3 regions of the Tianweitania sp. genome follow, and region 1 is predicted to be linked to each of the others. Evidence: predicted binding sites of a transcription regulator. Region 1 holds the regulator's gene; each other region holds the start of a gene.
The links. Region 1 encodes LexA, which represses DNA repair genes until DNA is damaged. Its sites were predicted from a motif close to TGTTCNNNNTGTGTTCNG; they were not measured.
Positions count from the first base shown of each region.

Region 2: RTX98_RS01450 (sel1 repeat family protein) is a predicted target of LexA. The motif match lies at 2,344-2,361, and genes of this name have one in related genera.
Region 3: dinB (DNA polymerase IV) is a predicted target of LexA. The motif match lies at 1,804-1,821, and genes of this name have one in related genera.

Region 1 covers NZ_DAMBUH010000028.1:30,238-34,490, forward strand. Annotated here, with positions in the region: gene RTX98_RS09015 (ComEC/Rec2 family competence protein) at 1-1,816, shown strand, start outside; gene lexA (transcriptional repressor LexA) at 1,773-2,489, opposite strand; gene RTX98_RS09025 (DsbA family protein) at 2,639-3,280, opposite strand; gene RTX98_RS09030 (extracellular solute-binding protein) at 3,277-4,253, opposite strand, start outside.
Region 2 covers NZ_DAMBUH010000003.1:32,466-36,718, forward strand. Annotated here, with positions in the region: gene RTX98_RS01430 (AMP nucleosidase) at 1-628, opposite strand, end outside; gene RTX98_RS01435 (hypothetical protein) at 703-861, opposite strand; gene RTX98_RS01440 (glutathione S-transferase family protein) at 1,031-1,732, shown strand; gene RTX98_RS01445 (DUF2147 domain-containing protein) at 1,768-2,112, opposite strand; gene RTX98_RS01450 (sel1 repeat family protein) at 2,470-2,736, shown strand; gene RTX98_RS01455 (hypothetical protein) at 2,805-3,335, opposite strand; gene RTX98_RS01460 (YitT family protein) at 3,406-4,023, opposite strand; gene RTX98_RS01465 (acetyl/propionyl/methylcrotonyl-CoA carboxylase subunit alpha) at 4,068-4,253, opposite strand, start outside.
Region 3 covers NZ_DAMBUH010000002.1:62,013-66,265, forward strand. Annotated here, with positions in the region: gene RTX98_RS00975 (hypothetical protein) at 1-117, opposite strand, end outside; gene RTX98_RS00980 (sodium:proton antiporter) at 420-1,736, shown strand; gene dinB (DNA polymerase IV) at 1,943-2,983, shown strand; gene RTX98_RS00990 (deoxyribodipyrimidine photo-lyase) at 2,980-4,253, opposite strand, start outside.

The DNA.
Region 1 (4,253 bases):
TGGTGTGGTGAGGCTGATGCCGCCATCCGGACCAGTGCGGCCAGGGAGCTATGACTTCGCGTTCCAGAGCTATTTCGATGGGCTGGGCGCGATCGGCTTCTTTCTGCGCAACCCCGTTCGAGCAGACAGCGGTCCTGAACCAGCCTGGTCGCAAAGCTTGGCGCAGAGTGTCGAGCGCCTGCGCATGACCATAGCGGACAAGATCCGGGCGGTGATCCCGGGCGCATCCGGCGAGATCGCGGCGGCGCTGATTGCTGGCGTGCGCGCTGGCATCCCCGAGGCGGTCAACGAGGATCTACGCATCACCGGCCTGGCCCATGTCCTGTCGATCTCCGGCCTGCATATGGCGTTGGCCGCAGCCACGATCATGGGCTCCATGCGCGCTCTGTTTGCTTTGTCTCCAGGCTTCTCAGCCCGATACCCCGTCAAGAAGGTCGCCGCCTTCGTTGCCTTGGCGGGCACGGGTTTCTACCTCCTGCTCGCCGGCGATCAGGTTGCCGCCAACCGAAGTTTTCTGATGGTCGCGGTCATGCTCGCCGCGATCCTGTTTGATCGCGCCGCGCTGAGCATGCGCAATCTCGCCATCGCCGCGCTGATCATCCTCCTGATCACACCGCATGAGGTGATGGGGCCAAGCTTCCAGATGTCCTTTGCGGCAACGGCTGCGCTGATCGCAGGCTATGCCGGTTGGAAGCAGTGGCGGCTCAAATCCAGGCGCCACGCACCACCGACATCGCGCTCGCCGATGGCGCGCGTCCTGCGCTACCTCGTCGTTCTCATCGGTGGATCAGTTGCGACGTCCATTCTTGCCGGCAGCGCTACAAGCATCTTCGGCGCCTATCATTTCCAGCGGGTGTCACCCCTCACGCTTCTGGCAAATCTCGCGACCATGCCGATCATCGGCATCCTGATGATGCCGCCAGCCGTGCTGGCTGTCGCCCTGATGCCGCTCGGCTTGGAAGCCCTGCCTTTGATGGTGATGGGTTTCGGACTAGACCTCATGTTGGGTGTGGCGCACTGGCTGGCGGAGCGCTCACCACTGGATGCGGTCGGCATCGTGCCGGCTTCCACCCTTACTCTCTTTACGATCGCGCTTGTGGTTGGTTGCTTCACCACAACCAGGCTACGCCTTCTTGCACTGCCGTTTCTTTTTGCCGGGACGCTTACTTTTGCGGGGCGGCAGGTGCCGGACCTCTACATTTCCGAGGATGCCCGATTGATCGCGGTGAGAACCGAAGAAGGGAAGCTCGCCGTTAATCGAACACGGCCCAACGCTTTCACAACACAAGAATGGCAACGCGCGGCTTCCGCAATGACTTTGGTGAAGCCGGAGAATGGCAAGGGGGCAACGGCTGCGCCCTCAGACCGTTTTCTGTGCAAGGATGACGTCTGCACCATCAACAATTCGCCCGGCGTGAGCATCATGTCTCTTCCCGAAGGCGGAGACCTGAAAGCGCATTGCAGCGACGCCGCTGTGATCGTCATCGACGATGCGACAGCGAACAGCCGCGCCTGCCGCGGCTCAAAACAGGTGGTGCTCACCAAGCGCGACCTTGCGCAAAAGGGCAGCGCCACAATCACCATTGATCCCGAGAGCGGCAAACCGACCGTTCAGCATGCACTGGCTCGACCTTACCGACCATGGCACGACCATCGCCGCTTCTCGCGCGAGGCTCGCGGCATGGCACCCTACAAACGCCAGCCGCGAGATGAGGCCACGAAGCCGTCTCAGCAGACCAAACCGCCAGCAGGAGTGCCGGCTGAAGAGCCGCCTAGTACTTCCGGATCAGGCCAACCAAACGACCCTGAACCTTGACACGGTGTGGCGGGAAAAAACGCGTCTCGTAAGCGGGATTGGCTGCTTCGAGGGCAATGGACGCACCCTTGCGGCGGAAGCGCTTCAACGTAGCTTCTTCATCGTCCACCAAGGCAACCACGATGTCGCCAGGGTTGGCCGTGCTGCCATCGCGGATCACAACCGTATCGCCGTCGAAGATGCCGGCTTCGATCATCGAATCACCACGCACTTCCAGTGCATAATGCTCGCCACCCGTCAGCATATCCGGCGGGACGGTGATAGAGTGGGTTGGGTGCTGGATCGCCGAGATCGGCACACCAGCCGCGATCCGGCCCATGACTGGCACGGAGATGCCGTTCGCATCGTCGTCATTAGAGGCGCTGCGCTGCGGCTTGGCTGGCTCCGGCGGCTTCTTGCCGAGGCTGCCTTCGATCACGCTCGGCGAGAACTTCTTGGGGCCGAGTGCCGGCGACAGAGACTCTGGCAGCTTGATCACTTCCAGCGCTCGGGCGCGGTTCGGAAGACGACGGATAAATCCGCGCTCTTCCAAAGCCGTTATCAGGCGGTGGATTCCCGACTTGGAGGCAAGATCCAAGGCCTCCTTCATCTCGTCGAAGGAAGGCGGGATACCACTTTCCTTCATCCGCTGATTGATGAAGGAAAGCAGTTCCATCTGCTTGCGCGTCAGCATCCCAAGACCCTCTGAATCAAAAAACAAACCCAGAACAGACCGTATCTGTTCGGCATGTGTTCTGCAACATTTAAAAGTTTATCTAGTTGTGAAACGAAAAGGGTACGCTGTTCCTGCTCAACTTGAATCAAAAGCAGTCGTTTAAGCGTTTATCTCTGCTCTGCCACCTGCCGGATCGCATCTGCGAGGATCTCAGGCTCCTGCGCACCCATGAGGGCGTAGCGGCCATCAAGCAGAAAGCAGGGAACGCCCGTGATGCCCATGGTGGTGGCCGTTGCGATCTCCTGCTGCACGGCTTCGATGTCGGAAGGCGCTGCAAGCAGGGCTGAAACAACAGCCGCGTCCATGCCGCTGCTTCCCGCCAGATCGGCAAGAACTTGGGGATCGCCGATGTCGCGACCTTGCTCGAAATAGGCCGAGAACAGGTTGCGGACCACGCGACCCTGCAGTTCAGGACCGGTTGCGCCCGCCCAGCGGATAAGCCGATGCGCATCGAGGGTGTTGGCAGCGACCTTGATGGCGGCGAAATCGAAGGCGATGCCAAGTTCCTGCCCGATCGATTCGATGCGGGCGTGGATCTGATCGATCTTTGTCTGACTGCCGAACTTCGCCAGCATATAGGCTTGGCGGTCCGTGCCCTCACGCGGGATGGTTGGATCGAGCTGATAGGGTCGCCAATTCAGGGTGACATCGATGTCTGGAACCATGCCCAAAGCGAGATCGAGCTTCTTTTGCCCGATGAAGCACCAAGGACAAACAACGTCCGACACGACATCAATGCTCAGGGTCATCGCGCAGTGCCCTCCGACCACCATGTCGGCAGCTGGTAGCCGTAAACCGAGGTTTGTTCGGGCCGGTGAATATGGCTCCAGCTCGCCACCCATTGCTGCGGCTGATAATACAAGGGCACGATGTAGGCGCCGCTCAGCAGCACGCGATCATAAGCGCGCACGATCGTCACGAACTCGTCGCGGTCTCGCGCATTCACCATTTGGTTGATGAGCCCATCGATTGCAGGCTCGGCGACGCCTGCGAAGTTGTAGGTGCCGGGCGCTTTGGCGGAGGCCGAACCCCAGCGGAACTGCTGTTCCACGCCGGGCGAAAGCGAGGAAGTGTAGCGCATCAGCATGGCATCGAAGTCATAGGTCCGCTGACGCTGCAAATACTGCGCGGCATCTACGGAGCGGACCGACACGGTAATGCCAAGTCGGGCGAGGGTGCCCTGCCAGGCCATGCTGATCTGTTCGCTCGACTTGCCGTTGAGCAGGATCTCGAAGGCCAGCGGTTTGCCTTTGGCATCCACCATGCGGCCGTTTTGCATGGAATAGCCGGCAGCCTTCAGGGCTTCAAAGCCTTGCCGCAGAAACTCCCGGTCACGACCGCTGCCGTCGGACTTTGGCGGCGTCCAGGTTCCCGCGAGAATGTCGGGGCGCACTGCATCGGGATAGGGTGCAAGCAGGCTTTTCTCGGCCTCAGATGCAGGACGGCCCGTCGAAGAAAGTTCGGAGCCATCGAAGTAGCTCGTGGTGCGCTGGTAGGCATCGTTGAAGAGGTTGCGGTTGCTCCATTCGAAGTCGAACAACCCGGCAAGCGCGCGGCGCACATCGCGATTCTGGAAGATGGGCCGGCGCGTGTTGAGAACAAAGCCGAGCATGTCCGCAGGCGTCTGCTTGTCGAAGGTTTCCTTTCGAACCCTGCCGTCGGCCACAGCTGGGAAGTTGTAGCCGGTCGTCCAACGTCCGGTTTGGTCCTCCGGGAAAACGT
Region 2 (4,253 bases), on a different contig from region 1:
GCCCGGTCGCCGTGTAATGCGCCAGCCGGTGCAGTGAGTAATCGATGCGCTGTGCCGTGAAGGGTGCAAGCGGAGCCGGTTCGCCGGGGGCGGGCTCATAGGTGCCGTTGGCGATCAAATCGTCGGTCGCATTCAGGTCCGGCACGTCGAACATGTCGCGTAGCGGCCGCGTGATTCGCTCCGCCGCAGCCCCTTCCACATAGGTGCCCTCGAAGAAGGCAAAATGCAGCGGGATGGGCGTCTCGGATTCCTGCACGATGATCGGCACCCCGTGATTGCGGATGATCAGGTGCAACTGTTCCAGCAGGTAATGCCGGAAAAGATCCGGCCGCGTCACCGTCGTCGTATATTGCCCCGGCGCCGGCATATGGCCGTAAGCATGGCGCGAGTCGATCATCGCGAAGGACGAAGTGGTGACGGAGATCTCTGGATAGAAAGCGCGGTAGCGATGATCAGCATTGCCGCCTTCGGCCAATGCCGAGAAACTGTCGCGCAGAAAGCGTGTGTTGCGCTCGTAAAGCCAGATCAGCGCATCCACCGCCTCCTCGGCATTGGTGAAGCTCTTGCGGCCATAGGCTTCAGGCCCTGAGATGGCCTCGATCGGTGTCGGGTAGATTCGCTTTTCCATGACCCAATATAAGGGCACGCCCCTCTTTGTGGGAGAGGCGTAGCGGCTTCATATTGCGAAGCCGTGACGCTTGGTTACTGCTTGTCCCAATGGCAGGCGTAATCGTTGAACCATGTGCAGGAAATGCTGCCGTCACTGGTCCGCCCTCGCGTTGTTTCCGCCACCACGACGGACAGCATCATGCCGAAAAGCATGGTCATAAAACAAACAATGGCGAAGCGGCGTGCGAGCATGGCGGCGGTCCTCCGAAGGTGTTGAGCCAACTATGAAGCCGTCGCGCTGAATCCTCCCTGAGACTGCCGTTCATCCTGCGTTCAACAAAATTGAGCCGCAATTAACCATGCCCCGCTCGATTGTTGCCGGTATTGCGCCCATATCTCTGCGACTTGAAGGAGAGGTATCATGCCCGAACAAACCAAGCCGATCGAACTTCATTACTGGCCGACGCCCAATGGCTGGAAAGTCTCCATCATGCTGGAAGAGCTCGGCATCCCTTATGATTTGAAGCTCGTGAACATCGGCAAGGGCGAACAGTTCGAGCCGTCTTTCCTCGCGATCTCCCCAAACAACCGCATGCCGGCGATCGTGGACCCGGAAGGCCCGGACGGGCAGCCGATCTCGGTCTTCGAGTCCGGCGCGATCCTGCAATATCTCGGCCGGAAGTTCGGCAAGTTCTATCCCACCGACGAGCGGCAACGCGTCGAGGTCGATCAGTGGCTGTTCTGGCAGATGGGCGGTCTTGGGCCCATGGCCGGTCAGGCTCACCACTTCCGGCAGTATGCGCCGGAAAGGATCGAATATGGCATCAACCGCTACACCAACGAGGTGAACCGGCTTTATGGCGTCATGAACAAGCGCCTGGCCGATCGCGACTATTTGGCAGGCGAATACTCAATCGCCGATATGGCCTGCGTCGGCTGGATCAAGCCGCACAAAAACCAGGGCCAGGATCTCAACGACTTTCCGAACCTCAAGCGCTGGTATGAAGCCGTAAATGCGCGTCCTGCTGTCGAGCGTGGCCTGGCTGTCGCCAACGAAGCCCGCTCGAACCTTGCCGATGACAAGGACGCGCAGAAGGTCCTGTTCGGCCAGAAGGCGCGCTGACGCTTTAAAGGCGGCAGCGCTAGGCGTTGCCGCCTTTACAGCCGCGTCCAGTTCTGGCCGCGGCAGATCAGCCCGCCCAGCACGCAGCCCTTCATTGATAGAGCGTTGCCGGACAGGCTCGCCTTGCCGGAATAGGTCTTGTCGTTGGCGGGATCGGTGACATCGCCGGAATAGCGGTTATCGCCATCGGCATTCATGCGGCCGATCTGCTTGCCCTTATGCGCGCCGCTGCGCAGCGTGATGCAGAAAGCCTTTCCGCAGGGCGCGATCTCGGCTGTTGCGCCACTATCGGTCTTCCACCTGCCTTCGATATCGTCGGCAAACGCCATGCCTGATGTGGCAAGCAGCCCTGCAAGCGCAAACATGATCGAACGCTTCATTCTTTCCTCCCCAGCGGCTTCCTCAAAGGTGCTGTTCCCGGAGCTTAGAACAGAAAGCCAGCTGCGTGGAAGACGGCTTCTTTGATGCGAAAGGTTCGCGCCGACCGATATGCTTCCCGAAATCGCGGTTAGCAAAGCGTGACTTCGTAGCCGACAGTTTTTGTCGATATTTCTTCGACTTTCCCGCGCGCCTGCGGTTCTCATCCTTAAGAATGAGTCACCTTTACTTCTTGTTTTATGTTTGTTTTCCAGGAGTTAAGCACATGGCTTAACAGCGGATTCAAGGAAGAAGCGCATTCTCTAGGCATCAGAAGAGACCGGAAAACAAGGTCTCAGGGGCTAACAGGGATCGAGATAATGGCACGCTTTGAAATCCTGGACGATCAGGCATCTTCGATGGGTACGACCACCCACGCCGACATCCTCTTCGACCTCGGCTTGATGTACGCAACCGGCCGCGACTGCGCCGTCGATCTGGTTGCTGCGCATAAGTGGTTCAACATCGCCGCCATCAAGGGCTGCGAACGTGCCGGAAGCATGCGGGCGGAAGTGTCGGCCAGCATGAACAAGGCCGATCTCGCCAAGGCGCTCCGGCAGGCACGCGACTGGATGACGGTTCACTAAAAACAATGGGGAGCGGCGCACGATGCACCGCTCCCCGTAATTAAGACGATCGGGGTCAGACGCGATCCTCAGAGATCGGCGCTGTCCTCGTCATTCGTTCCTGTATTGCCAGTGAGCTTGTCGAGCAGGTCGTTCACGATATCGGCGCAAGCCTTCATCGGCTCGTTGGAAGCGCATCGAACATCTAGTTCCACGCCGCCATCTTCCTTCGTGGTCAGGCGGAAATGCGCACCGTCATCGCCTCGGCTGTGGCGCGGACCACGGTCGCCACCACGCCAATGATGTCCGCGCGGACGGTCTCGATCCCAATGATGGTGACCCGGGCCTCGGCGCGCTTCATCCTGCCTATCAGCGGAATCGCGCTCGTCCTGATCCATAGTGTCCGTCTGGTCTTCCATCCCGCTTGAGGATTGAAGGTCCTGATCGTCACCTTGCGCGCCCGTCTTGTTTCCGGGTGTCAGTTCGGGCGGCGTCGGGGGCGTCTGGTTCGGCGCAGTCTGAGCCGGTGCAGCCGGAGGCGGGTTGGTGGTTGCTTCCTGGGCAAAGGCCGAGCCGGCCAGCAGAGTGAGCGCGGTTGCTGAGACAATCAGGCGGTTCATGGGGCAGATCTCCTTGGTTTCGATCTGCCTGCCCAACCATCGGGACTCCCGATGGTTCCTGCTCCCGTCTTCAACTCATGCCGACATAGCGGCCGGGGCGATGGTTGATCGCCAAAATCATGTTGAACATGACGGCACCGATCACCGACAGCACGACTTGCGGCCAGGTCAACACGGAAAGCGCAATCAGCAGAATGACGAGATCTACGCCGAGCTGGAAATAACCCGCGCGGATGTTGTAGCGGTCCTGCAGGTAGAGCGCCAGTATCGAGAAACCGCCTAGACCCGTTCGGTGCCGCGCAAGGATCAGCAGGCCCATGCCCTGCAAACCGCCGCCGACAAAGGCCGCGAAAAGCGGGTCGAGATGCGAAAAGGTGATGAACATCGGAAAGATCCGGCTCATCACGGACACCAGCATCACGGCAACAAAGGTGCGTATCGCAAAGCCCCAGCCCATGCGCGCAACCGCAAAGGCATAGAAGGGCAGGTTGGTCACGAAGAAGATCAGGCCGAAGCCGTAACCCGTCATGTACTGCAGCAACAGCGCAAGGCCGGCCGCACCGCCGGTTGCCAGCCGGGTTTCGGTGTAGAAGGTCAACCCGAGCGCGGCAAAGCCGGTGCCGATCAGAAGTGCGAGCACATCCTCATAGAACCGGTGGCGGCTGGGAGTGGCTTCGCTGATCGACATGGCTGAACGCTATTGAACGGGCGCAAACGCGACAAGACTCACGCTCACGCTGTCCCCGCTTCTTCAAAGGTCACGAGCACCGTGCGGTCCTCGACCTGCTCGCCTTGTTGCACGATCGAAGCGACGATGGCGTCGGCGGGTGCGGTGATCGTGTGCTCCATCTTCATGGCCTCGAGCACCAGCAGCGGCTGGTCTTTGCTGACGTGATCGCCTGCTTTGGCCCGAACAAG
Region 3 (4,253 bases), on a different contig from region 1:
GAGCGTCTTCGACACAAGAGCCGATAAGGCTTTGAACGCGGTGTTTTCACCTTCCGCCATTCGCAAGACGAGTGCGCCGAACTCGACATCGAGAGACTTTCTCGCCGGGAACGGCATGCGCGCTCTAACCTCGAGCAAAATGCCTTTTGCACGAACGGAAGATCCAAGCGTTGCTGCGGGTGTGAGGGTCCATTGCTCCACCAGCTTCAGAGGCGCAGTCGTTTTCGGTTTTGATGCCATGGGAAGGTAAATAAGTCGGCGGCCAGCAGAGTTCCAACTACGGTATGAACGGCAGCTAAGCCTTCAGCACGCGGGCGCTTTTTTCCTGCTCATAATGGCCATAACAAGCGGCTGTATCTTAGCCTGCACATCGTTGAAGTGGTTGCGGGATCAAATCTTCATCCACTTCGTTGGGCCGCATGACCTTCCCCTTTAACGTCTCGCCTGATCCTTACATCCTTCTCCTGATCGGTTCCGGCTTCTTAATCGCCTTGGTGGCTTGGCTGCCATTGGTGCTCCGGAGGCTGCCGCTTTCCTTGCCTATTGTCTGCATCGGCTTGGGCGCGCTGATCTTTGCGATCCCCGGCGTCTCGTTTGATCCGCTTCCCGTCAATCATCCGGAGTTCACGGAGCGGTTTTCCGAGTTCGTGGTCATCATTGCCTTGATGGGCGCGGGGTTGAAGATCGACCGGATCTTCGGTTTCCGCGACTGGTCCGTCGCGTGGCGGCTGATCGGCATCACCATGCCGCTTTGTATCGGCGCAATCACGCTCATTGCGGGATGGTGGGTCGGCCTTTCGTGGACGATTGCGCTTCTGATCGGAGCTGCACTCGCACCCACCGATCCGGTATTGGCAGCCGATGTCCAGGTCGGTCCGCCGAAGTCGGGCGAAGAGGACGAGGTTCGCTTCGGCTTGACCTCAGAAGCAGGACTGAACGACGGCTTCGCCTTTCCCTTTGTTCATCTGGCCATCGCGCTCGCCCTGGCGGCATCGACCGGCGAACCGTGGTTCACGAAGTGGCTCACTTACAATGTGTTGTGGGAGATTGGGGCCGGCGTCGTGGCCGGATATGCCATTGGCAAAGCCTTCGGCTGGCTCACCTTTCATGTGCCGGCCGAGTCCAAGCTGGCTAAAACTGGTGATGGCCTGATCGCGCTTTCGGCGACCTTTGTTTCTTATGGGCTGACAGAGCTCATTCATTGTTATGGCTTCCTAGCCGTGTTCGTCACAGCTTTGACCTTCCGCCATTCCCATCGCGATCATGAATTCCAACTCGACATGCACCAGCTGACCGAGCAGATCGAGCGTATCGCGATGATGGTGCTGCTGCTGCTATTCGGTGGCGCGCTGACCAGCGGATTGCTCGCGCCACTCACCTGGATCGACGTGGTTGCTGTTCTCGCGATCCTCTTGGTTGTGCGCCCGGTTACCGGGCTCATCGGCCTGCTTGGGCACCAAACCGACTGGACGGAACGGATGACGCTGGCCTTCTTCGGCATTCGCGGTGTAGGTTCGGTGTATTATCTGGCTTACGGCCTCAATCAGATGGAGGGAGTGGAAGGCGCTGAGCGTCTGTGGGCATTTGTCGGTTTGGTGATCCTGGTGTCGATCCTCATGCATGGTCTGACGGTGACGCCGATCATGCGCCTACTTGACCGACACCATGGCAGAGACCCCGATGCCGACGAAGCCACACCGCCGCCCGGGCTGCAAGGACCGGCTTCGGCGTTGTGATTTAGCGTTGGACAGAACGCGGAGATTTGGAGCTCAGACGACTTTGCAAAGGCGCTAGTGGCTGCTATGTTCACGGAGTGTTCCAGGTAGATCGCGCGACGAATACGACCATTTCGATGATGCACAATCGATCGATTCTGGCCGAAAAGGCGGCTGACAACACGAGTGTGGAAGAGCCGCGCATCCGCAAGATCATCCATGTCGACATGGACGCCTTTTACGCGTCTGTCGAGCAGCGCGATAATCCCGAACTCAGAGGCAAGCCTGTGGCGGTTGGCGGCTCGGCGGCGCGGGGCGTGGTGGCCGCAGCGAGCTACGAGGCCCGCGTGTTTGGGGTACGCTCGGCACTCCCTTCAGTAACGGCCAGGCGTCTGTGCCCGGACCTCATCTTCGTCAAGCCACGGTTCGAAGTCTATCGCTCCGTGTCAAACCAGATCCGCGAGATCTTTGCGGAGCATACCGACCTGATCGAACCGCTTTCGCTGGATGAAGCCTATCTCGACGTGACCGAGAACAAGAACGGCATCGGCGTTGCCACCGAGATCGCCGCCTTGATCCGCGCACGCATCAAGGATGTGACCGGGCTGAACGCATCAGCTGGCATTTCCTATTGCAAGTTCTTGGCGAAGACGGCGAGCGATCTCAACAAGCCCAACGGGCAGGCCGTCATCACACCTCGTCTGGGACCGGACTTCGTGGCGTCGCTGGCGATCAAGAAGTTCCATGGGATCGGTCCCGCTACGGCTGCCAAGATGCAGCGGCTTGGCATCGAAACCGGGGCTGATCTGCGCGAAAGATCGCTCGCCTTCCTCCAGCAAAATTTCGGCAAATCTGGGCATTGGTACTACCGCATTGCGCGCGGCATCGACGAACGCGCGGTGCAGCCGGACAGGCAGCGTAAGTCGATCGGCGCGGAAGATACCTTCGCTGCCGACATCTTCGACTTCGACCTTGCGCGTCAGGAACTCGTGCCGCTCGCTGACAAAGTGTGGAAGCACTCCCTGACCAAACAGCTGCGCGGTCGAACGGTGACCTTGAAGGTGAAATATGCCGACTTCCAGCAGATCACCCGTAGCCGCACCTTGCCGGATTGTGTCGCCGGGTTGAACGACATGACGGATGTCGCGGGATCGATGCTGGCAGCTTTGTTTCCCGTCAGCAAGGGCATCCGTCTGCTCGGCGTGACCCTTTCGTCCCTGGAGGGTGTCGACGGTGAGGGCGAGCAGCAGCAACTGGCGCTTTTCTAGAGCAGCCGAGGCTCTTCCTCTTCCTGTGCTGGTTGAGAGCTCCCGTCTTCCAACGCACAAAGCCGCTCGACATCCTGCTGATAGGCTTTCAGGTTGATCTTACGCAGCGAGTTTTCGTTCTGGTATCGCACCGTGCCAAAGACCGGGCGCTTGACCCACGGACGGTCGTGCAGGCCATAAATCCAGGCGACATTGGTGAAGGAGTTGGGGTCGCGGCCATCGAGAAAGAAGCGGTTGTTGAGCCGCAAGGTTCGGTCAAACCCGTCCTCAGGTGTTCTTGACCATTCTAGGATCTTCTTGCCCCAATACATGCGCAGGTGATTGTGCATGTAGCCGGTTTCCCGCATCTCCTTCATGGCGCTGTTCCAGCCATCATCATGCGTTTCGCCCCTGGCAAGCTGATCGTCGGTGTAGAAATGCGGACGCGCATCTCCTGCTCGTTCCGCCAGCGTCTGGCGTGCCCATTCCGGCACCGCATCCTCGTAGGAGTCATACTTGGCCGTATAGAAGACGTGGTTCATTGCGAGTTCGCGCCGAACAACCACTTCTTCCACGAAGGCCGCCTTGTCTTCCCTGCTAGCCTTGGCAGCCCGGGCCGCAAGCACGATCTCGACAGGCGAAATCTGGCCGAAATGCAGGTAGGGGCTCATATGGGAGGCAGCGCCCGCTTCCGGCTTGCCGCGGTTGTCTCCATAATGCTCGAACGGACCTGACAGAAAGGCTTTAAGCCGCCGTCGCGCTTCGGTTTCGCCTCCCTTGAAGCGCTTGACGGGACCGACAGTTCGATCGAGCGTCATGGAAGCGAGAACGGCTTCAGAATCGGATATGTCGATCTCGCTTGTTAGCCCGAGCTCTTGGGCAGGATGTTTCACCTTGCGCGAACGTAAGGGGCTGAGGAAGTCTTCGAGTTTGTTTGCGATCTTAGGGCGCAACGTGCGCGCACCGAATTCGTGACGCGAAGACGCAATCTCCACAGGCACGGCAACGTCGCCTTCCACCTGTACGATGCTCGTCTGCACGTCCTTGCAGATTTCCGCGTACCATTCTCTCTGGATGCCGAGATAACCCCGGTCGAGCACAAGAAGCGCCGCTTCCTCGGCGAGGTCGATCGCGATCCGGGCCGGCGAGCATTTGCGGATCACAAAGCCGATCTCGCGTTTCGCTAGACCGCGCGCAGCGTCGCTCAGTCCCTGCAGCAGAAAAGCGTAGTGGCGGGCATTGGCTTCCGGAAAGCCGTTGGAACCATCGAGTAGGCCAAAGCATGCAACAA